One region of the Burkholderia sp. NRF60-BP8 genome, then DNA from elsewhere that is predicted to be linked to it. Evidence: predicted binding sites of a transcription regulator. Region 1 holds the regulator's gene; the other holds the start of a gene.
The links. The regulator HrcA, encoded in region 1, represses chaperone genes, less so after heat shock. The targets are predictions, from matches to a motif close to TTAGCACTCNNNNNNNNNGAGTGCTAA.
Positions count from the first base shown of each region.

Region 2: rpoH (RNA polymerase sigma factor RpoH) is a predicted target of HrcA. The motif match lies at 4,410-4,436, and genes of this name have one in related genera.

Region 1 is NZ_CP013373.1:716,142-727,700, reverse strand. It holds gene dnaK (molecular chaperone DnaK) at 1-312, opposite strand, end outside; gene WS54_RS16530 (thioredoxin family protein) at 461-904, opposite strand; gene grpE (nucleotide exchange factor GrpE) at 915-1,460, opposite strand; gene WS54_RS33990 (hypothetical protein) at 1,814-1,975, shown strand; gene WS54_RS16515 (RNA-binding S4 domain-containing protein) at 1,947-2,354, opposite strand; gene hemH (ferrochelatase) at 2,444-3,508, opposite strand; gene hrcA (heat-inducible transcriptional repressor HrcA) at 3,654-4,676, opposite strand; gene WS54_RS16500 (NAD kinase) at 4,808-5,710, shown strand; gene recN (DNA repair protein RecN) at 5,730-7,379, shown strand; gene glnE (bifunctional [glutamate--ammonia ligase]-adenylyl-L-tyrosine phosphorylase/[glutamate--ammonia-ligase] adenylyltransferase) at 7,480-10,281, opposite strand; gene WS54_RS16485 (YhdP family phospholipid transporter) at 10,514-11,559, shown strand, end outside.
Region 2 is NZ_CP013373.1:3,028,965-3,040,523, reverse strand. It holds gene cydB (cytochrome d ubiquinol oxidase subunit II) at 34-1,170, opposite strand; gene WS54_RS27715 (cytochrome ubiquinol oxidase subunit I) at 1,202-2,782, opposite strand; gene cydP (cytochrome oxidase putative small subunit CydP) at 2,772-3,047, opposite strand; gene rpoH (RNA polymerase sigma factor RpoH) at 3,414-4,349, opposite strand; gene pagL (lipid A 3-O-deacylase PagL) at 4,708-5,277, shown strand; gene WS54_RS27690 (nuclear transport factor 2 family protein) at 5,323-5,706, shown strand; gene leuA (2-isopropylmalate synthase) at 5,847-7,493, opposite strand; gene ybiB (DNA-binding protein YbiB) at 7,870-8,844, opposite strand; gene maiA (maleylacetoacetate isomerase) at 9,024-9,668, shown strand; gene ftsY (signal recognition particle-docking protein FtsY) at 9,761-10,915, opposite strand; gene rsmD (16S rRNA (guanine(966)-N(2))-methyltransferase RsmD) at 11,131-11,559, shown strand, end outside.

The DNA.
Region 1 (11,559 bases):
TTCGACCCATGCATCGCCGTTGTCGGCCTTGATGATCGAGTACGGCATCAGGCCGATGTCCTTCTGGACTTCCTTCTCTTCGAAACGGCGGCCGATCAGGCGCTTCACGGCGAACAGCGTGTTCTTCGGGTTGGTCACCGACTGGCGCTTGGCCGGCGCGCCGACGAGGACTTCGTTGTCGTCCATGTAGGCGATGATCGACGGCGTGGTGCGCGCGCCTTCCGAGTTCTCGATGACCTTGACCTGGTTGCCTTCCATGATGGCGACGCACGAGTTCGTGGTGCCGAGGTCAATACCGATGATCTTTCCCATTTTTTCCTAATCTCCAGAAATGCTTGTTTGCTGCACGAAACGCCGCGTTTTTGGGTGGTTTCGCACGCCAGAATTCAACTCTGTTCCCGAAATGCGTCCGTCCGATCCGTTTTCAAGACCTGACGAGCGATGCGGATATTAAATTTTTTCAATCGCCGCCGGCTAGCGGATCGTGCCGGCCGCCGACGCTTTCGCCGGACGGCGCGCCTCCCGCCGCGGCCATCTTCGCGCGCGCCGCCGCGACGGCTGCCTGGAACTGCGCGAGGCCATGCCAGCCGGTCGCACGGCCCAGCCGCTTGCCGCGGTGGAAGAAGAACCACGTCGGCACGCCGTGCAGCCCGAAGCGGCGCCCCAGCTGTGGGTGCTCGTACACGTTGCAATGGAACCACTTCAGGCCCAGCGCGCGGATCGCGTCGGGCTGCGCGAGCATCGCCTTCTTCGCGATCTCGCAGTTGAAGCAGTCGACGCCCCAGAAGAACACCACGGCCAGTGCGTCGCCCGCGCCGTCGATGGCCGCGTCGAACGTGCCGGCGTCGAGCGCCTGCATGTCGAATACGTCGAACGCGGCCGGATCGACGCTGGCGGGCACCATGTCGGCCGCCTTACTTCGGCTGGGCGACGGTGACGAGCGCCGGGCGCAGCACGCGGTCCGCGATCATGTAGCCCTTTTGCAGCACCGTGACGACGGTGTTCGGCTCCTGCTCGGCCGGCACCATCGAAATGGCCTGGTGCTGGTGCGGATCGAACTTCTCGCCGACCGGGTTGATCGCGACGACGCGGCCCTTCTCGAGCGCGCTCGTCAACTGCCGCAGCGTCAGCTCGACGCCTTCGCGCACCTTCGCGATGTCGCCGGAGGTATCGCTGACGGCCGCTTCCAGGCTGTCCAGCACGGGCAGCAGGTGTTCCGCGAAGCTCTCGATCGCGAACTTGTGCGCCTTCGACACGTCGTCCTGCGCGCGGCGGCGCACGTTCTCGGTCTCGGCCTTCGCCCGCAGGAAGCTTTCCTGGAGCTCGGCGACCTTGGCTTGAGCCTCCGCGAGCGCCGCGTCGGCGGCTTCGGCGGCGGGTGCGGCGCCTTGCGCCGCCTGCTTTTCGCTACCGATGTCTTCGGCCGATTGGGTAGCCGGGTTCTCTTGCGTGTTTTCCATGTCGCTGAAAGTCGATTAGAGGTTGAAGCCAAATCGGCAACCGTCGGACGTATACCCGACGGCACCGCACATTGGTGGTGCAAATAAGGGCGAAAACTGCGATTTCAAGAGGGTCTTTCGCCGACATTCGCCAATGCCGTGAAACAACCGCGCGTTTCCTGGTGCAGGCGTCGCATCGTTCGCCGGATCGGGCGAAACGGCCTGTAACAACGCTTACCCGGCAAGTACTAGCTCCGCACAGGCCCGCTGCACTACACTCCACTCAAGCGTCGGAAAAGCGTGTTTACCCCTAGCTGACCGCCGCCCGACATCCACCTGGCGCCGTTTTCACCCTTGTTCTCGAGGGGAGTACCGTGAAACTGACCTTTGCGATATCGGTGGTCGCGCTGGTACTCATTGCCGGCACCACCACCATCTGCCTGTCGGGAGCCGTCACCGACCGCACGACCGAATACGGAAGCGCGCGGGCGACGTTCGACCAGATGTTCAGCTCCCACCAGAAAATCTGTCGATGATGCGCCGGTCGCGCTTGGTCGGCCGGCCGTGCAGCCCGGCCGCCGGCTCGCGATACGTGCGGCGTCGCTCCAGTTCGGCGAGCCGCGCGGCCCGCCCCGCTTCCGTTTCCTCGTAGAGCGTCTGCGCGACGCTTGCGGGGCCGCGCACGTCGCACACGCCCAGCACGGCAATGTGCCAGACGATGCCGTCGATCGCAATCTCGACCTCGTCGCCCACTCGCACGTCCTTCGCCGGCTTGACCGCTGCACCGCCGATCTTCACGTGTCCCTTGTCGACCGCATCGGTCGCGAGCGAGCGCGTCTTGAAGAACCGGGCCGCCCACAGCCATTTGTCGATGCGCAGCTTCGCGCCCGGCTCGGTGGAAATCTTGTAGTTCATGTCAGTCTCCGCAGGGCCGCCCCAAGGAGGCTGACCGCTTTCCGGGAAAACGGCGAACGAAAAGCGCGTGGAAATCGTTTCATCTCGTCTCAACCGACCGTTTCGGGCTGCGCGGCCTTGACGGGCCAGCCCTGCAGATTCTCCGCGACGATCTCGCCGAGCGCGCCGATCCACGCGGACGCGCCGTTCAGACACGGAATGCGGTGGAAGGTCTTGCCGCCGCCGGCGAGGAACTCGTCGCGCACTTCCATGCCGATTTCCTCGATCGTCTCCAGGCAATCGGCCGTGAAGCCGGGACAGAACACGTCCGCCCGCCGCACGCCGGCCTCGCCGAATTCGCGCAACGTCGGCGCGGTGTACGGCTGCAGCCATTCGGCCTTGCCGAAGCGCGACTGGAACGTGACGCGGCATTCGGTACTCGACAGCCCGAGCGCGGCCATCAGCAACGCGCCGGTCTGCTGACACTGGTCGTGATACGGGTCGCCGAGGTCGAGCGTGCGCTTCGGCACGCCGTGGAAACTCAGCACCAGCTTGTCGCCGGCCGCGAAATCGGGCCGGCCATGCTGCGCCCAGTACTGGCGCACCTGTTCGGCCAGTGCATGGATATAGGCCGGATGGTCGGCGTAGTGCCGCACCGTGCGCACTTCCGGCTGGTTGCGCATGCGCGCGAGCGCGTCGAACGCGGCATCGAACGCGGTGGCCGTGGTCGACGCCGAGTATTGCGGATACATCGGCATCAACAGCACGCGCTCGACGCCCGCGCGCTTGAACTGCGCGAGCGCATGCGCAATGTTCGGGCTGCCGTAGCGCATCGCGTAGTCGACCGTCACGTGATAGCCGTTCGACACGAGCAGGTGCCGCACGCTGTCGGTCTGACGCTCGGTGTACACGCGCAGCGGCGAGCCCTCGGGCATCCAGACGGCCGCGTATTTCTTCGCGGAGGCACGGCCGCGCAGCGGCAGGATCAGCGTGCGCAGCAGCACCTGCCAGACGGCCTGCGGGATTTCGACGACCCGTGGATCCGACAGGAATTCGGCCAGGTAGCGCCGCACCGCGCGCGGCGTGGGCGCGTCGGGCGTGCCGAGATTGATCAGCAGCACACCGATGCGATGGGCGGCCGCGATGTTCGAAGGCGGCTCGAGATCGAAACGCATGGGCAAGGACGTGCTCGAGGCACGGGACCGGACGGCCCTCAATTATAGCGGGCCGCCCCGTGCCGTTCGGCCGACTGTCGCCACAAGCGGCGGCACGGCACGATAGCGGGGCGGGATCGGGCCGGCGATCGCCGGTTATTGCTGGCTATTGCTGGCTCAGCGTGAGCGACAGCAGGCGCGCGGTGATGTCGACGATCGGTATCACGCGGTTGTACGCCATCCGGGTCGGGCCGATCACGCCGAGCGTGCCGACGATCTGCCCGTTCACCTCGTACGGCGCGGTGACGACGCTCATTTCCTCGATCGGCACGAGCGTCGATTCGCCGCCGATGAAGATCTGCACGCCCTGGGCGTGGCTCGACACGTCGAGCAGTTGCAGGAGGCCCGTCTTTTGGTCGAATACGTCGAACAGCTTGCGCAGCCGCGCCATGTCGGACGACAGATCCGCCACTTCGAGCAGGTTGCGCTCGCCGGAAATCAGCACGGTGTCCTCGGTGTCGGGCACCTCGGTGCTGGCCGTCACGGCCGCGTGCATCAGCGTCGTCATGTCGCCGCGCAGCTGGTCGATCTCGTCGCGCAGGCGGCGGCGCACCTCGTCGAACGACAGCCCGGCGAAATGCGCATTGATGTAGTTGGACGCCTCGGTCAGCTGCGACGGCGAATAGTCGCGCGGCGTCGCGAGCATGCGGTTCTGCACGTCGCCCTCGGGCGTGACGATGATCAGCAGGATGCGCTTGTCGGACAGGCGCATGAACTCGATCTGCTTGAACACGTGGCTGCGGCGCGGCGTCAGCACGACACCCGCGAACTGCGACAGGTTCGACAGCACGCTCGCGGCGGCGGCGACCACCCGCTGCTGCGGCTCGCCGGCCTGCAGCGTGTTCTGCACCTGGCGCGCGACGGCCTCGGCGTCGATCGGCGCCTCGACCGTCAGCATCGTATCGACGAACAGCCGGTAGCCGCGCGGCGTCGGCACCCGGCCGGCCGACGTGTGCGGACTCGACACGAGGCCGAGCTCCTCCAGGTCGGACATCACGTTGCGGATCGTCGCCGGGCTCAGCTCGAGCCCGGAGTAACGGGACAACGTGCGCGATCCGACCGGCTGACCGTCGGCGATATACCGTTCGATCAGGGTTTTCAGGAGGGTTCGTGCGCGAGGATCTAGCATGGTGGAAAATTTTAGCGCAACCGCGCGAGCGCGGCGAGTGGCGTCGACCACCATTGCGCGGGCCGGCCCGATCCGGCCCCGTCGGCGCACAGCCGGTTCTTTTCGTCAACGAGCTATGGTGTAATGCCGGCATGAAAACCGGTAATCAGTTCAACACTGTCGCGCTCGTCGGCCGGAGCAACACGCCCGGCATCGCCGAGCCGCTCGCCACGCTGGCCGACAGCATCGCCACGCTCGGCTGCGAGGTCGTGTTCGAAGGCGAGACAGCACGCGAAATCGGCATCGCCGGGTACCCGGCGCTCACGCCGGCCGAAATCGGGGCGCGAGCGGACGTGGCGATCGTGCTCGGCGGCGACGGCACGATGCTCGGCATCGGCCGCCAGCTTGCGCCCTACCGGACCCCGCTGATCGGGATCAACCACGGGCGGCTCGGTTTCATCACCGACATCGCGGCATCCGACATGCAGGCGCTCGTGCCCGTGATGCTGGCCGGCAAGTTCGAGCGCGAGGAGCGCTCGCTGCTCGAGGCGCGGATCGTGCGCGACGGCGAACCGATCTACCACGCGCTCGCGTTCAACGACGTCGTCGTGAACCGCAGCGGCTTCTCCGGGATGGTCGAGCTGCGCGCGTCGGTCGACGGCCGCTACATGTACAACCAGCGCTCGGACGGCCTGATCGTCGCGACGCCCACCGGCTCGACCGCGTATGCGCTGTCGTCGGCCGGCCCGATCCTCCATCCGCAACTGGCGGGCATCGTGCTCGTGCCGATCGCGCCGCACGCGCTGTCGAACCGGCCGATCGTGCTGCCCGACGATTCGAAGATCGCGATCCAGATCGTCGGCGGCCGCGACGTCAACGTGAACTTCGACATGCAGTCGTTCACGTCGCTCGAACTGAACGATACGATCGAGGTGCGCCGCTCGAAGCACACGGTGCCGTTCCTGCATCCGATCGGCTACAGCTACTACACGACGCTGCGCAAGAAGCTGCACTGGAACGAACACGCATCGAACGAAGACGACAAGGCGTCCTGACGCCGCTCCGCCCGACACCATGCTCCGCCACCTCTCGATCCGCGACTTCGTCATCGTCGCCGCGCTCGATCTCGAATTCGACAGCGGCTTTTCCGTCTTTTCCGGCGAAACCGGCGCCGGCAAATCGATCCTGATCGACGCCCTCGCCCTCGCGCTCGGCGAACGCGCCGACGCGAGCGTCGTGCGCACCGGCTGCGGCCGCGCCGACATCACGGCCGAATTCACGCCGCACGACCGCGTCGCGCGTTGGCTCGACGAGCACGCGTTCGACGCCGAGGACACCGTGATGCTGCGCCGCGTGATCGACGCGAACGGCCGCTCGCGCGCCTTCATCAACGGCACCAGCGCGACGCTCGCGCAACTGCGCGAGCTCGGCGAGATGCTCGTCGACATCCACGGCCAGCACGCGCATCAGTTGCTGATGCGGCCCGACGCGCAGCGCGAGCTGTTCGACACGCACGCGGGGCTCGTCGCCGATGCCGCGAACGTCGCGCGCGCGTGGCGCGTGTGGCGCGACGCGACGCAGGCGATCGACGCCGCGAAGGCGCACGAGCGCGAGCTGCAGCTCGAACGCGAAAAGCTCGCATGGCAGCTCGCCGAACTCGACAAGCTCGCGCCGCAAGCCGGCGAGTGGGACGAAGTCAGCAACGAACACAAGCGCCTGTCGCATTCGGCGAACCTGATCGAAGGCGTACGCGGCGCGCTCAACGCGCTGTCCGAGTCCGACGACGCGATGCTCGCGCAGCTCGGCGCGATCGTGTCGAAGCTGCGCGGCCTGGCCGACTACGACACCGCGCTCGGCGATGCGCTCGCGTCGCTGGAGCCGGCCGAGATCCAGTTGCAGGAAGCCGTCTATTCGCTGTCGCACTATGCACAGCGCGTCGATCTCGACCCCGAGCGGCTCGCGCAGGTCGAAACGCGTCTCGACGCGCTGCACTCGACCGCCCGCAAGTTCCGGCTGCCGCCCGACACGCTGCACGAAGAGCATGCGGCGCGCCGCGCGCAACTCGCCGCGCTCGACGCGGCCGCCGATCTCGGCGCGCTCGAGGCGGCGCAGGCCAAGGCGCGGGAAGCCTATCTCGCCGACGCCAAACGCCTGTCGAAGGCGCGCGCGCAGGCGGCCAAGGCGCTCGGCGCGGCCGTCACGGCCGGCATGCAGGAATTGTCGATGGCGGGCGGAAGCTTCGAAGTCGCGCTCGTGCCGCTCGCAGACGGCGGCCCGCACGGGCTCGAGCAGGTCGAATTCCGCGTGGCCGGTCACCCGGGCGTGCCGCTGCGGCCGCTCGCGAAGGTCGCGTCGGGCGGCGAACTCGCGCGGATCAGTCTCGCGCTCGCGGTGATCGCCAGCGCGGCGAGCCCGACGCCGACGCTGATCTTCGACGAAGTCGATACGGGAATCGGCGGCGGCGTCGCCGAAGTGGTCGGCCGCCTGCTGCACCAGCTCGGGCGCGACCGCCAGGTGTTGTGCGTGACGCACCTGCCGCAGGTCGCCGCGCGCGGCGACCATCATTTCCAGGTGGCGAAGGGCGCCGACGAACGCGGCGGCACGGTATCGACCGTGGTTGCGCTCGACCGCGCCAGCCGGATCGAGGAGGTCGCGCGGATGCTCGGCGGGCTCGAAATCACGGCCACCACGCGCAAGCACGCGAAGGAAATGCTGGCGGCCTGACATTGCCGCCGCCTGTCCCGCTCGAGTCGAACGGGCTCGCCCATTCGGCTCGGGGCGGTAGGCGGATCGATGCCGCGCCCGCCCCGCTTTCCGCTTTCGTTCAAACGCCCGTTTCAACCGCGCCGAACACACGCGTCCACAGCGCCGTCACGGCCGCGCGCTCGTCCGCCACCACCGCCGGATCGACGCGCGCCTTCTCCATCCCGTCGAGCCGCAGCTTGTGCTGCAGCTTCCGATATTTACGGTACGCCGCGCCGACGCGCTCGGCCTCGTCCTCGCCCATCAGTCCGAAGCGCGCGACTTCGCGCAGCAACGCGATGTTGCCGGTATTGCGGATCAGCTCGGCGTCGCTCGACGCATGCAGCAGCACCCAGTACTGGACGATGAACTCGATGTCGACCATCCCGCCGCGATCGTGCTTCAGATCGAACAGCGCGGTCTGGTTCGGGTGGCCGGCAAACACCTTGCCGCGCATGTCGACGATCTCCTTCGCGAGCACGGCGCCGTCGCGCGGCGTCGTCAGCACCTGCTGGCGGATCGCCTCGAAATCCGCGCCGATTTGCGCGTCGCCCGCGCTGTAGCGGGCGCGCGTCAGCGCCTGGTGCTCCCACACCCACGCGGTGTTCGCCGCATCGCCCTCGCGCAGCTGATAGCGACGGAACGCGTCGAGATCGGTGACGAGCAGCCCGGCCTCGCCGTTCGGCCGCAGCCGCAGGTCGATGTCGAACAGCGCGCCCGCGCCGGTCGCGGTCGTGAGCCACGTGATCAGGCGCCGCGTGAAGGTCGTGTAGACGTCCGCCGAACGCTCGTCCGGGTCGTCGTACAGGAAGATCAGGTCGAGATCCGACGCATAGCCGAGCTCCTTGCCGCCCAGCTTGCCGTACGCGATCACCGCGAACTTCGGCACGTCGCGGTGACGCTTCGCGAGCTGCGACCAGACGACTTCGATCGTCACGTCGAGCACCGCGTCGGCCAGCTCGGACAGCCGGTCGCTCACGTGCTCGACCGACAGTTGCCCGGCCAGATCGATCAGCAGGATCCGGAACACCTCCGCATGCTGCGCGTGGCGCAGCAGGTCCATCTGCTGCTCGGGGCCGTCGGCCGCCGCGAGCCGCGCGCGCAGCGCATCCTTGAACGCGGGCCAGTCGAACGGGCTCGCGATCGCCTCGTCGTCGAGCAATTCGTCGAGCAGCTGCGGGTGGCGGATCAGGTAGCCGCCGCCCCAGCGCGTCGCGCCGAGCACCGACAGCACGCGGTCGAGCGCGGCCGGATATTCGGTCAGCAGCGCGAGATAGACGCCGCGCCGGCTGACCGTCTCCAGCAGGTCGAACAGGCGCACGATCGTGTCGTCGCGGCGCGCGGCGTCGATCTTCGGCGCGGCGTCGAGCGCGCGCTGCGCGACGCTGTCGAAGCGCTGCCGGCTCTTTTCCGGCAGCCCCGTATAGCGCGACGATTGCCAGATCGCGCGCAGCCGCGCGAGCACGGCGGCCGGATCGGCGAAGCCCAGGCCGTCGAGGCGCGCGACCAGCGCGTCGTCCTCGCCGTCGTCGGCCAGCGCGCCGCTCCAGATCCACGCGGCGGCCGTGTCGTCGCCGGCCGCGCACGGCGCGCCGCTCGCCTTGTCGGCGAAAATCTGGTCGAACTGCGCTTCGACGAACGTGCGGTGGCCATCCAGCACCGTCATCAGCGCCGCATAGTCGGCAAAACCGAGCGACGCGGCCAGCGCCGCGCGCTCGTCGGGCTCGACCGGCATCGCGTGCGTCTGTGCGTCGTTGCGATACTGCAGCCGGTGCTCGAGCGTACGCAGGAAGTTGTAGGCGTCGGTCAGGCAGGCGCATACGTCGTCGCCGATCAGCCCGCGCGCCTGCGCATGCCGCAGCACCGCGAGCGTCGGCCGCACGCGAAATCCCGCATCCTGGCCGCCGCGGATCAACTGGAACACCTGCGCGCTGAACTCGATCTCGCGGATCCCGCCGCGCCCAAGCTTGATGTCGTCGGCCTTGTCGGGCCGCATCGACGCGCGCCGCGCCGCTTCGTGCCGGATCTGCTGGTGCAGCGAACGGATCGCGCCGATCACGCCGAAATCGAGATAGCGACGGTAGACGAACGGCTTGACGATCGACTCGAGCTGCGACGCGAGCCGCTGCGCCGCGTCGCTGTCGCCTTCCGACACGAGCCGCCCCTTGATCCACGCATAGCGCTCCCACTCGCGCCCCTGCACGTAGAAATATTCCTCGAGCATGCCGAGGCTGCACACGAGCGGCCCCGAATCGCCGTTCGGGCGCAGCCGCATGTCGACGCGAAACACGTAGCCGTCGGCCGTGACCTCGGACAGCACGCCGATCAGGCGCCGGCCGAGCCGCGTGAAGTATTCCTGCGTGGACAGCGGCGAACGTGCGCCGCCGGTGGTCTCGCCGTCGTCCTCGTAGACGAAGATCAGGTCGATGTCCGACGACACGTTCAGCTCGCGGCCGCCGAGCTTGCCCATCCCGACCACGCCGAGCACGACGCGCTGGCCGTCGGCGCCGCGCGGCTCGCCGTACAGCGCCTCGAGTTCGGCCGACAGCAGTGCCAGCGAGCGCTGCACGGCCACCTCGGCGAGATCGGTCATCGCGCCCGTGACCTCGGCGACGTTCGCCAGCCCGCGCAGGTCGCGCTCCGCGACCGCACCGAACGCCTCGGCGCGCAATTGCCGCAGCGCGCGCTTCAGTTGCTCGTCGCCCGGCGCGGCCGTGCCGGCCGGCGTCGCGAGCAGCTCGGTCAAGCGCGCGTCGAGCTGCGCGCGGCCGAGCGGCGCGGCCGCCCACGCGGCGACCTGCTCGGCCAGCGCGGGTCGAGCGGCAGCCGCGCGGGCCAGATATCGGGAATAGGACGTGCTGATCAGGTCGGAAGCGTCGGTCATCGAGAAGCGGGCCTGGCGGAAAGGCCGGGGGCGGCGGGCCGGCGCGTGCGCGCCCCGCTGCCGACCGGCCCCATGGACTCGGCGCGGCGTCGCGACGGACGCTCGTGCGCCCGTCGCGACGCCGCGCGCCGGAAAGCCCGTGCCGCGCTGCCCCAACGGCCGCCGGCACGAACCCGTGTGATACATTTCAACGTCAGTCTGCAAAACTACCATATCGCCGCCCGTCCGCCGCATGTCCGACCGTCAGGAATCCGCCGTAGCTGCGCCCGAAGCGGGACCTCCGAAGCACGATCATCCGGTCCTGCGTCGCGTGTTCAGGGTGACGCTGGCAGTCGGGATCGGCACCTACTTCGTCGCGTCCGGCGCCCTCCTCGGGCTGCGCTACGTACTGCTGCCCCGCATCGACGAATTCCGCCCGCGCATCGAGCGCGCCGTGTCCGACAAGCTCCACGCGCAGCTTTCGATCGGCAAGCTTTCCCCGAACTGGTCCGGCATGCAGCCGGGCGTCGAACTCACGAACCTGACGATTCGCGGCCGTGACGGCCAGGTCGCGCTGTCGGTGCCGCACGCGACGGCCGCGCTGTCGTGGATGTCGCTGCTGCGGCTGTCGCCCGCGCTGTCGAGCCTGATCGTCGACCAGCCCGACCTCGTCGTCGCGCGCGCGGCCGACGGCTCGCTGAGCGTCGCCGGCGTCGGCGTGGCCACCACCCACGGCGGCAACGACACGTTCGGCACCTGGCTGCTGAAGCAGGAGGCGATCGTGCTGCGCGGCGGCACGCTGCGCTGGCGCGACGCGCAGCACGACGCGCCGGAGCTCGTGCTGTCGGGCATCCGGCTCGCGGTGCTCAACGACGGCCGCGTCCACAAGGCCGCGCTGCAGGCGCCCGCGAACGGCACGCTGCTGCTCGGCCCGCTCGATTTCCGCGCGCGCTTCAAACACAAGCCGCTCGCGCCGATCGGCAAGCCGTCGAACTGGACCGGCGACGCCTACCTGTCGACCGGCCCCGTCGACCTGCAGACGCTCACGCGCTATCTCGACGTGCCGCTCACGATCCACGCGGGCCGGATCGACAACGCGATCTGGGCGACCTTCGGCGACGGCCACCTGCGCTCGGCGGGCGGCGACCTGCAAGGCGCCGACGTCGCGCTGCGCGTGCGCCCGACGCAGCCGCGGCTCGACGTGCCGACGGTCGGCTTCGGCTGGGACATGGTGCTCGACGCTGGCCACGACTACACGCTGCACCTGACGCGCTTCAATGCGGAGCTCGGCCAGCCGCC
Region 2 (11,559 bases), 1.1 Mb from region 1:
GGGCGCGTGCACGCCCCGGCCCGGTTCAATGCGTCAATACATCGAGTGCTTGTTCTCTTCGAGCGTCTGGTGCGTGACCTTGCCGCGCATCACGCGATACACCCAGCTCGTGTAGAGCAGGATGATCGGCAGGAACACGATCACCGCGAACAGCATCACCTGCAGCGTCATGTGGCTCGACGTCGAATCCCACACGGTCAGGCTGCTGCGCGGGTCGAGCGACGACGGCATGATGAACGGGAACATCGAGAAGCCCGCGGTCAGGATCACGCCGACGATCATCAGGCCGGTGCAGAAGAACGCCGTCTTTTCCTGCTTCGAGCCGGCGAGCAGCAGCGCGAGCACGCCGCCGGCGATGCCGGCGACCGGCGCCGCGATCATCCACGGATAGTCGCCGTAGTTCGCGAGCCACAGGCCCGAACCGGCGGCGACGTCCTTGAGCAGCGGGTTCGCGACGGTGTCGGTCGGCGCGGCATGGGTGATGTGGAAGCCGCCGATATAAGAGGCCACCAGCACGCCGGCCAGCACGAACAGCACGACCGCGAGCAACGACGCGACGCGCAGCGCGATCGACGCGCGGCGCGCGATCGCGCCGTCGGTCTTCATCTTGATGAACGCGGCGCCGTGCGCGACGAGCATCGTGAGGCTGACGAGCCCGCACAGCAGCGCGAACGGATTCAGCAACGCCCAGAAGCCGCCGTAGTAGGTCACGCGCAGGTCGCTGTCGAACTTGAACGGCACGCCCTGCAGCAGGTTGCCGAACGCGACGCCGAACACCAGCGCCGGCACGAAGCCGCCGACGAACAGGCCCCAGTCCCAGCCCGCGCGCCAGCGCGGGTCGGGCCGCTTGCTGCGGTAGTCGAAACCCACCGGCCGGAAGAACAGCGCGAACAGCACCAGCAGCATCGCGAAGTAGAAGCCGGAGAACGACGCCGCGTAGACGAGCGGCCACGCGGCGAACATCGCGCCGCCGGCCGTGATCAGCCACACCTGGTTGCCTTCCCACGTCGCGCCGACGGTGTTGATGATGATGCGGCGCTCCTCGTCGGTCTTGCCGAGGAACGGCAGCAGCGCGGTCGCGCCCATGTCGAAGCCGTCGGTGACGGCAAAGCCGATCAGCAGCACGCCGACGAGCAGCCACCAGATCAGCTTGAGAGTTGCATAGTCCATAGCGATTCCTTGTTCGGTTGCGAGGGCGTGCTCAGACTGCGGCCCGCTCGCCGGCAGCGGCGAGTTCGTGGTGATAGCGGCCGGTATGCAGCGACGACGGGCCGAGGCGCGCGTACTTGAACATCAGCTTGATCTCGATGACGAACAGCGCGGTGTAGAACGCGATGAAACCGGCGAGGCTCAGGTACAGGTCGCTCGGCTGCAGGCTCGACGCGGACAGGTGCGTCGGCAGGATGCCGGCGATGGTCCACGGCTGGCGGCCGAGTTCGGCGACGACCCAGCCGAATTCCGCGGCGAGCCACGGCAGCGGGATCGCCCACACCGCGTAGCGGAGGAACCAGCGGCGGTTGTCCTGCAGCAGTTCGCGGCGCGCGCAGAACCAGAACGCGGCGGCGAAGGTCGCGAGGAACAGGAAGCCGAGGAACACCATGATCCGGAACGAGAAGAACACGGGCGCGACCGGCGGGATCGTCTTCTGCGCGGCGGCCTTGACCTGCTCGGGCGTCGCGTCGACCACGTTCGGCGTGAACTGCTTGAGCATCAGCCCGTAGCCGAGATACTGCTTGTGCTGGTCGAACAGTGCGCGGGTCGCGTCGCTCGTGTCGCCTTCCTTGATCTTCTGCAGCGCGCCATACGCAACCATCCCGCTCCGGATGTGCTCCTCGCTGTGCTTCGCGAGCTCGCGCAGGCCGATCACCGGCTCGTCGATCGAGCGCGTCGCGATCAGGCCGAGCGCATACGGGATCTTGATCGCGTAGTCGGTGCGCTGTTCCGCCTGGTTCGGAATGCCGATCAGCGTGAACGATGCGGGCGCCGGCTGCGTTTCCCATTCGGATTCGATTGCGGCGAGCTTCATCTTCTGCACTTCGCCGGTCGTATAGCCCGATTCGTCGCCGAGCACGATCACGCACAGCGTCGCCGCGAGGCCGAAGCCGGCCGCGACCGCGAACGAGCGCAGCGCGAAGTCGACGTCGCGCTTCTTCAGCAGGTACCACGACGACACGCCGAGCACGAACATCGCGGCCGTCACGTAGCCGGCCGACACCGTATGCACGAACTTCACCTGCGCGACCGGGTTGAACAGCACGTCGAACAGGCTCGTCAGCTCCATGCGCATCGTCTGGTAATTGAATTCGGCGCCGACCGGATTGTTCATCCAGCCGTTCGCGACGAGGATCCACAGAGCCGACAGGTTCGAGCCCAGCGCGACGAGGAACGTGACGATCAAGTGCTTGACCTTCGACAAGCGGTTCCAGCCGAAGAAGAACAGGCCGACGAACGTCGATTCGAGGAAGAACGCCATCAGGCCTTCGACCGCGAGCGGCACGCCGAAGATGTCGCCGACGTAGTGCGAGTAGTACGACCAGTTCGTGCCGAACTGGAATTCGAGCGTGATGCCGGTCGTCACGCCCATCGCGAAATTGATCCCGAACAGCTTGCCCCAGAACTGGGTCATGTCCTTGTAGACCTGTTTGCCGGTCATCACGTAGACCGCTTCCATGATGACGAGCAGCCAGGACAGGCCGAGCGTCAGCGGCACGAACAGGAAGTGGTAGAGCGCCGTGATGCCGAACTGCAGACGCGACAGATCGACGACTTCGCTACTTATCATGGTGGTCTCCCTCGGTAGATGCAGGCGCCGGCACCGAGAGCAGCTTCTCGGCCACGGCGGCAGGCGGCAACGACATGTGTTCGGCCTGCGGATGATTGAAGAATGCGTATTTGAGCGACATCAGGAGGATCAGCTTGACGATCAGCACCAGGGTGATGTCGCGGGCGAGGGTCGGTCCGCGTGCCCACGCGGCGATGCGCGCGCGCCAGCCGATCGTGCCGGCCGGCCGCGAAGGCGATGCAGGCTCTTTATTGATCGAGATCAAGGCGATTATCCTGAATCGATTTAGGTCGGATTGGGGGCGACTTTACGTCGGATTGATGACGGCCGTGAAGCTGTTTTAATCCTTTTGCGCCTGACATGCCAATTTTAAAAGGACGGCTTTCCGATGCCGAGTGCTGCGCTGCGGCAGACCGTCGCGAAACATGGGGTAGAAATTGAGGCAGATCAAGGTTATGCGGAAGGGCGCCGCAAATGACGTCATACCCGATGAATCGGGTCAATTGATCGGCGAAGAAACGGAGCGTGAAACGCGCTGAAAAGCGGGTGAAAAGCGGCGGAAAACGGATGAAAAAAAACCGCTGCCGGTCGGGCAGCGGTTTTCGATGAAGCGCTCTGAATCGTCGGGGATTTACGCGTATTCGGCGAGGGCGGTGCGCATTTTTTTCATCGCGCTCGCTTCGATCTGGCGGATACGTTCCGCCGACACGCCGAACTCCGCGGCGAGATCGTGCAGAGTCGAGCCGCCCGAGCCGTCGTCGTCGACGTGCAGCCAGCGCGCCTCGATGATGCGGCGGCTGCGTGCGTCGAGCGCGTCGAGCGCCTGCGCGATGCCGTCCGTCTGCAGCATGTCGCGCTGGCGCGCGGCGAGCACGGCGGTCGGCTCGTTGTGCGAGTCGGCCAGGTAGGCGATCGGCGCGTACGATTCCTCGCCGTCGTCCACCTGCCCTTCGAGCGCGATGTCGCCGCCCGACAGGCGCGTTTCCATCTCGGTCACTTCCTCGCGCTTGACGTTGAGCTCCTGCGCGAGGCCGTCGATTTCCTCGGGCGTCATCGCCTGCATGCTCTTCTTGTGGCTGCGCAGGTTGAAGAACAGCTTGCGCTGCGCCTTCGTCGTCGCGACCTTCACCATGCGCCAGTTGCGCAGGATGTACTCGTGGATCTCGGCCTTGATCCAGTGAATCGCGTACGACACCAGGCGCACGTTTTGCGCCGGGTCGAACCGCTTTACGGCTTTCATCAGGCCGATGTTGCCTTCCTGGATCAGGTCGCCGTGCGGCAGGCCGTAGCCGAGATAGTTGCGCGCGATCGACACGACGAGACGCAGGTGCGACAGCACGAGGCGGCGCGCCGCGTCGAGGTTGTTGTCTTCGCGGAATTCGGTTGCGTACCGGCGTTCCTCCTCGGCGGTCAGCAGCGGAATGCGGTTGACGGCCTGGATGTACGCGTCGATGTTGCCGAGCTGGCCGGGCAACATCGATTGGGCTGCGAGCGCCAACGAGCCTGCCGATTCGGCCTTGGCCGGCGTCGGGCTCAGGGTGTTCGGGAGGGTCAGGGCGTTGCTCACTAAAAACTCCTTTGGAATCAGGGACAAACCCCGGTCTCGGATGAGATTCCGGAAGTCATCTTAGCACTCCCGCAAGGCGAGTGCTAATTCCTTAGAGCGGGCGGGGGCATCCGAGTTCCCCATTTTCTATCGAACCGGTTGAGTCGATAGTCTATTCTGCGACAAGGGGTATGCCTCGAAGTTCCGTAAGCCGTTGTTTTCGAGGGGAATCGGTAGACGATTTCGATTTTTGTCTTTTTGGAAGCAAGCTATTTCGCTTCGTGATGCCGATCCGAAAAGTCCTTTACCATACCATTCAGTTCGCTCGGGCCCGGCCGTTGCGGCAGGCTCCATTCAACCCACAAAGTTGGAGTGTCAGATGAACAATAAGAAGAATCGCCGGCCCCGCAGCCGGCTGGTGCTGCATGCGATGCTGGCGGCATCTCTTCTGGGTGGATCGGGTGCGGCTTTCGCGGATCGATGGGGGATCCAGGCGGGCGGCGGGTTTTCGGATCGTCGCGGGATCGACAAGGCCGATATCGGCGTGGTGTGGGATCCGGGCTGGAACTGGTGGGAAATCGGCGGTTGGCACTTCGCGTTCGTCGTCGAAGGGCACGCCGGCTACTGGCACACGGGCGGCAACGTCCATGGCAGCATCGGCGAGTTCGGCGTCACGCCGATGTTCCGTTTCATCAAGAGTAGCGGGGAGATTCGCCCGTTCATCGAGGCGGGCGGCGGCGTCCGGCTTCTGACGCACCCGACGATCTCGAACAATTTCTCGCTGTCGACCGCGTTCCAGTTCGCGCCGACCGGCGGCGTGGGCGTGCAGTTCGGTCAACGGCAACAGTATCAGGTCGGCTACCGTTTCGAACATGTGTCTAACGCGGGTATCAAAGAGCCGAATCCTGGTATAAATTTCCACCAGTTCTACCTGCAGTACAACTTCTGATCCGTACGCCCGAGCAAGGCGGGCGCGTTGCCGAGGAGTCAGGCGATGGCGAAGGTGGTCGATGCGATCCGCGCGCTCGAGCGCGATCGGTTCCGGGCGATGGTGGACGGCGACGGCGAGGCGCTCGACGCGCTGTTGTCGGACAAGGTGTTTTTCGTCCACACCAACGGCAAACGCGAAACCAAGCAGCAGTTCATCGACGCCATCGTCGCCGGCCGCCGCCGCTATCGCCAGATCGAAATCCAGTCGCAGGACGTGCTGCCGGTCGGCGACGAGACCTGCGTCGTCACCGGGCGCGCGTTGATCGAGATGGAAACGAACAACGGCGGCCTCGTCTTCCCGATTGCCTATACGTCCGTCCACACGCACGCCCAGGGCCGCTGGTGCCTGTTCGCGTGGCAGGCGACGCGGTGCGCGACCGAAACCTGAGCGCGTGGCGCTTCGTTTCATGTGTCGACCGAAGCGGCCTTCTGAGCCGCTTTTTGCTGCCTCGTGCGGCGCGGATCGCGCGGCGCACGGGCGGTCACGCACCGCTCGCTGACGTTTCAACCCTGCATCGAAGCCCGCGCTCAGGCCGCCGCGCGGCGGTCCGCACAGTGCCACGCCGAGCGATTGATCGCGCTGACGACCGCATCGAGCGCCGCGCTTGCCGCATCGGCGTGCATGCCGACACCGTGCCGCAGCGGCGCGTCGCCGACCCGGCAGCCGACCGACACCGCGATTCGGCCGTCCGCGGCGCGCGTGTGTTCGCACGACGCGACGTCGATCGCGACGCCGGCGGCCGCCGCAAATGCCGCGGCGAAATGTCGCACGGCGTCGTCGGGCGTCGCGTCGGCGGCAGGCGCCACCGCGATCTCTCGGTTCTGCCAGCGCGCGCCGTCGCCATGGCGCGCGGCCGGGCCGTCGGTCTCGAAGAATTCGCGTGCGAACAGCGCGCAGATCGCGTCGCCCGTCACTTCCTCGCCCGATGCATCGGCGAGCGTCTGCACCGCATGGCTGAACTCGATCTGGACGCGGCGCGTCGGCGTGAAGCCCATCCCGCGTTCGAGCAGGAACGTCGCGCCGCCCTTGCCGGACTGGCTGTTCACGCGGATCACCGCGTCGTAGCTGCGGCCGAGATCGGCCGGGTCGATCGGCAGGTACGGCACCTCCCACATCGCGTCGGGGCGCTGCTGCGCGAAGCCCTTGCGGATCGCGTCCTGGTGCGAGCCCGAGAACGCGGTGAACACGAGGTCGCCCGCGTACGGATGGCGCGGATGCACGGGGATCTGGTTGCAGCGCTCGACGACGCGGCGCACGGCGTCGATGTCGGAGAAATCGAGGCCCGGGTCGATACCTTGCGTGTAGAGGTTCAACGCGAGCGTGACGAGATCGACGTTGCCGGTGCGCTCGCCGTTGCCGAACAGGCAGCCTTCGATCCGGTCGGCGCCCGCGAGCAGCGCGAGTTCGGCCGCCGCGACCGCGGTGCCGCGATCGTTGTGCGGATGCACGGACAGCACGATGCTGTCGCGATACGCGAGGTTGCGGTCCATCCATTCGATCTGGTCGGCGAACACGTTCGGGGTCGCGGCCTCGACGGTGGCCGGCAGGTTGACGATCATCTTGTGGTCGCGGGTCGGGCGCCACGTCTGCGCGACCGCGTCGCAGATCTCGCGCGCGAACGTCAGCTCGGTCATGCTGAAGGTTTCCGGCGAGTACTGGAACGTCCACTGCGTATCGGGGCGCGCGGCCGCGTGTTCCTTGATGATGCGCGTGCCGTCGATCGCGAGCGCCTTCACGTCGTCCTTCGACATCCCGAACACGATGCGGCGGAACGACGGGCAGACCGCGTTGTACAGGTGCACGATCGCGCGCGGCACGCCTTCGAGCGCGTCGAACGTGCGCGCGATCAGGTCTTCGCGCGACTGCACGAGCACTTCGATGGTCACGTCGTCGGGAATCCGCTTCTCGTCGATCAGCTTGCGGACGAAATCGAAGTCGGTTTGCGACGCCGACGGAAAACCGACTTCGATCTCCTTGAACCCGATGGCGACCAGCATTTCGAAGAACTCGAGCTTCTGCTCGATGCTCATCGGCTCGATCAGCGACTGGTTGCCGTCGCGCAGATCGGTGCTCATCCATACGGGCGCACGCTCGATGGTGCGGGCGGGCCAGCGGCGGCCATTGAGGCGGACGGGCTCGAACGGACGGTACTTGTCTTGCGGATTGCGCATCATCTTCTGGACCTCGGGTCTCAAGTCGCGAGCGAAGACGGGCGGCAGGGCGCCGGTGGGCGCTGCCTCGCATCCGGCGCGCGATGGCGCCGCGGATGCGGATGATCTTCGCGAATCGGCCGACGGATGGACGGACGAATGCTGACGACTTCGGGTTGTAAAAATTACGAGAGGGGTACTGCGAGGAACTGCTGGGAGGACCGTGCGGACGGCACACGGCGCTACGACAGCCTTAGGCTAGTCGTAGCGATAGCGGCCGCGCTAGGCGGCCGGAGGTAATTCGGAGGGTGTTCGGAAAGGAACGCATGACGGCCACTCTATGCCAGGATGCGCTCGCGTGTCAAATGTCGGGATAAAGGGGCGGGTCGCCGCGGCGCCCTCAGTGCGCGACGCGGGCGATCCGGACGATCGTCGCGACCTGTCGCGCCACCGTGTCGGGCACCGGCACCTCGCCGCGCAGCACGGCGTCCGTCCACGCGGCCGTGGTCGCCGCATCGCGCGACTCGGGCAGTGCGACGGGCGGCGCATCGGTCGACGAACGCTCGGCGTCGATCAGCGTGTCGCACACGCCGTCGTGCAGCCAGTCGACCTGCACCTGACGGCGCGTGTCGGCCACCGCTTCGCCTTCGGTGCCGCGCGCGAGCAGCGCGCCGCCCCGCGCGGCGTCCGGATGGTCGCGGAACAACTGCGCGAGGCTGTCGCGGTACGGCGGATGCGTGTAGTTGACGAGCCGCAGCCCGGCCGGCGCGAACGGCTGCAGGATCTTCACGAGCGTATGCGTCGAATTGCGCACGCCGAGCACGCGGCGCATCGACAGCAGGCGCGCGATGCGCGGCGCCAGCACGTCGATCGGGGCGAACGCGACACGGCGTTCGGCGAGCGTGTCCTCGATCGCATCGTGCGACGTCGACGGCGCGAGCGACAGTGCCGAGAAAATTTCGGCGCTCGTCACGCGGCCCGGATCGCGCTCCACCCCATGCACCAGCACCGGCACGCCTTCGCGCGCGAGCAGCAGCGCAAGCAGCGGCACGAGGTTCGGCTGCTTGCGCGCGCCGTTGTAGCTCGGGATCGACACCGGCCGGAACGCGGCGTCCTGTACGTGCACGGGCTCGAACGACGCCTGCGCGGCGGCGAGCATCGCGGCCAGTTCGTCGGCGGATTCGCCTTTCAGCCGATAGGCGATCAGGATCGCGCCGAGTTCGACGTCCGACACGCGCCCATCGAGCATCGCGCGATAGAGCTCGAACGTGTCCTCGGCGGACAGGGCGCGCGCCCCGTTCGGGCCGCGGCCGATTTCCTTGATGAAGCGGGCGCAGGGGAACGGCGCGGCGGCGGGATCGTGAGAAGCGGTCATCGGGGCGTGGGGCGGGCGGCCGGCATCGGGCCGCGCGGTGAGCGATCAGGAATGCCCCGAGTATCGCACGGGCGCGGCCGCGCATCGTGCCGCGCTACACTCTGGTTCCCGGCGACGCGCGCACCGGCTGCGCCGCACCCGTGCCGTTGCCGGCCGAATACGACAACGAGAGACATCCCATGAAGCTCTACAGCTATTTCCGCAGTTCCGCGTCGTACCGCGTGCGGATTGCCCTGAACCTCAAGCAGTTGCCGTTCGACTACGCACCCGTGCACATGCTGCGCGACGGCGGCGAGCAACTGAAGGACGCGTACCGCGCGCTGAATCCGGATGCGGTCGTGCCGACGCTGATCGACGGCGACGCGACGCTGCAGCAGTCGCTCGCGATCATCGAATATCTCGACGAAACCCATCCCGAGCCCGCGCTGCTGCCGAAGCAGCCGGTCGATCGCGCGTACGTGCGCGCGGTGGCGCTGCAGATCGCATGCGAAATCCACCCGCTCAACAATCTGCGCGTGCTCAAGTACCTGAAGCACACGCTGCAGGTGCCCGAGGACGCCAAGAACGCGTGGTACCGGCACTGGATCGAGGCCGGTTTCGAAACGCTCGAGGCGCGTCTCGCGAACGATCCGCGCACCGGCACGCTGTGCTTCGGCGACACGCCGACGCTCGCCGACATATGCCTCGTGCCGCAGGTGTTCAACGCGAACCGCTTCTCGATCGACACGACGCGTTTCCCGACGATCCAGCGCATCGTCGACCATGCGGCGACGATCGATGCGTTCAAGGCCGCCGAGCCGGGCGTGCAACCCGACGCGGAATGAGCGCGGCGCGCCCGTGGCGGGCAACGATCGGGCGCGCATGAAAAAGGGCGCCCGAAGGCGCCCGTGCGAGGTGCGACGCGAGCCGGCGGCGTTCAGCCGAGCAGCGCGTCCGCGAATTCCGCCGCGCTGAACGGCTGCAGGTCCTCGACCTTCTCGCCGACGCCGATGAAGTAGACGGGCACCGGGCGTTGCCGCGCGATCGCGGCGAGAATCCCGCCCTTCGCGGTGCCGTCGAGCTTCGTGACGATCAGGCCGGTGAGGCCGAGCGCGTCGTCGAATGCCTTCACCTGCGTGAGCGCGTTCTGGCCGGTGTTCGCGTCGATCACCAGCAGCACTTCGTGCGGCGCGCCGTCGTGCGCCTTCGCGATCACGCGCTTCACCTTCTTCAGCTCTTCCATCAGATGGAGCTGCGTCGGCAGGCGGCCGGCCGTGTCGGCCATCATCACGTCGATCTTGCGCGCGCGCGCGGCGCTGACCGCGTCGAAGATCACCGCGGCCGGATCGCCGCTTTCCTGCTGCACGACCGTCACGTTGTTGCGCTCGCCCCAGACCGCGAGCTGTTCGCGCGCGGCCGCGCGGAACGTGTCGCCGGCGGCCAGCAGCACCGACTGGTCGAAGCTCTGCAGATGCTTCGCGAGCTTGCCGATGCTGGTCGTCTTGCCCGCGCCGTTCACGCCGGCGATCATCATCACGAGCGGCTGCGCGCGGCCGAGCATCAGCGATTTCTCGAGCGGCGTCAGCAACTCGACGAGCAGGTCGCGCAGTGCATTCTTCACCTGTTGCGGATCGGTCAGCCGGCCCGCGCGCACCTTCTCGCGCAGCGCGCCGAGCAGGTATTCGGTCGCGTCGACGCCCGCGTCGGACATCAGCAGCGCGGTTTCGAGCTCCTCGTACAGATCCTCGTCGATCTTCGTGTTGACGAAGACGCCGGTGATGTTCGAGCCCGTCTTCGCGAGACCCGTTTTCAGGCGCGCGAGCCACGACTTCTTCGCGGACGCGTCCTGCTGCGGTGGCGGGACGATCTCGACCGTCTCGACGACTTCGTCGCGGCCGTCGTTGGTCGGCGTGACCGTCATCACGACGGCCGGCGCGGCTGGTTGCGCGGGCGCCCGCGGCACGTCGGCCGCGGGCGGCGTCGCGCGCGCGTCGGCGTCGGACGCTTCGTCCGCTTGCTGCGCGTCGGCCGATGGCGATTCCGCCGGATCGGGCTCCTGCGTTTTCTTGAATCGTTTGAAGAAACTGAACATGGTCTGACGTCGGGAAGAGGGCGGGCCGCCGCCGAGGGCGGGGCGCCGGACGGGCCGTTCTGCGTTCGCGCGGGCGCGGCGCACGGCGGCCGAAACCGTGCATTTTATCAGCGCGGCGTGGCGCTCGCGTCGGTGCGCGTCGCCGCTGTGGTAACGTGCGCCTGTTTGGCGGCGCCCTCTGCGCGCGCCCGGTCCCTCCGTTGTCGATATCCCGTATGTCCCGTTCCTCTTCCGGCCGCCCGGCGGCCCCCCTTGGCCGCGGCAAGCCGCACACGATCCGCATCATCGGCGGCGACTGGAAACGCACGCCGCTCGCGGTGCTCGATCTCGACGGCCTGCGCCCGACCCCCGATCGCGTCCGCGAGACGCTGTTCAACTGGCTCGGCCAGGATCTCGACGGTTGGCGCTGCCTCGACCTGTTCGCGGGCACCGGCGCGCTCGGCTTCGAGGCCGCGTCGCGCGGCGCGGCGAGCGTCGTGATGGTCGAGCGCCATCCGCGCGCCGCGCAGCAGCTTCGTGCGATCAAGGACAAGCTCGGCGCCCGTTCGGTCGAGATCGCCGAGGCCGACGCGCTGCGGCTCGCGGCCGGGCTCACGCCGGGCGCGTTCGACGTCGTGTTCCTCGATCCGCCGTTCGACGACCTG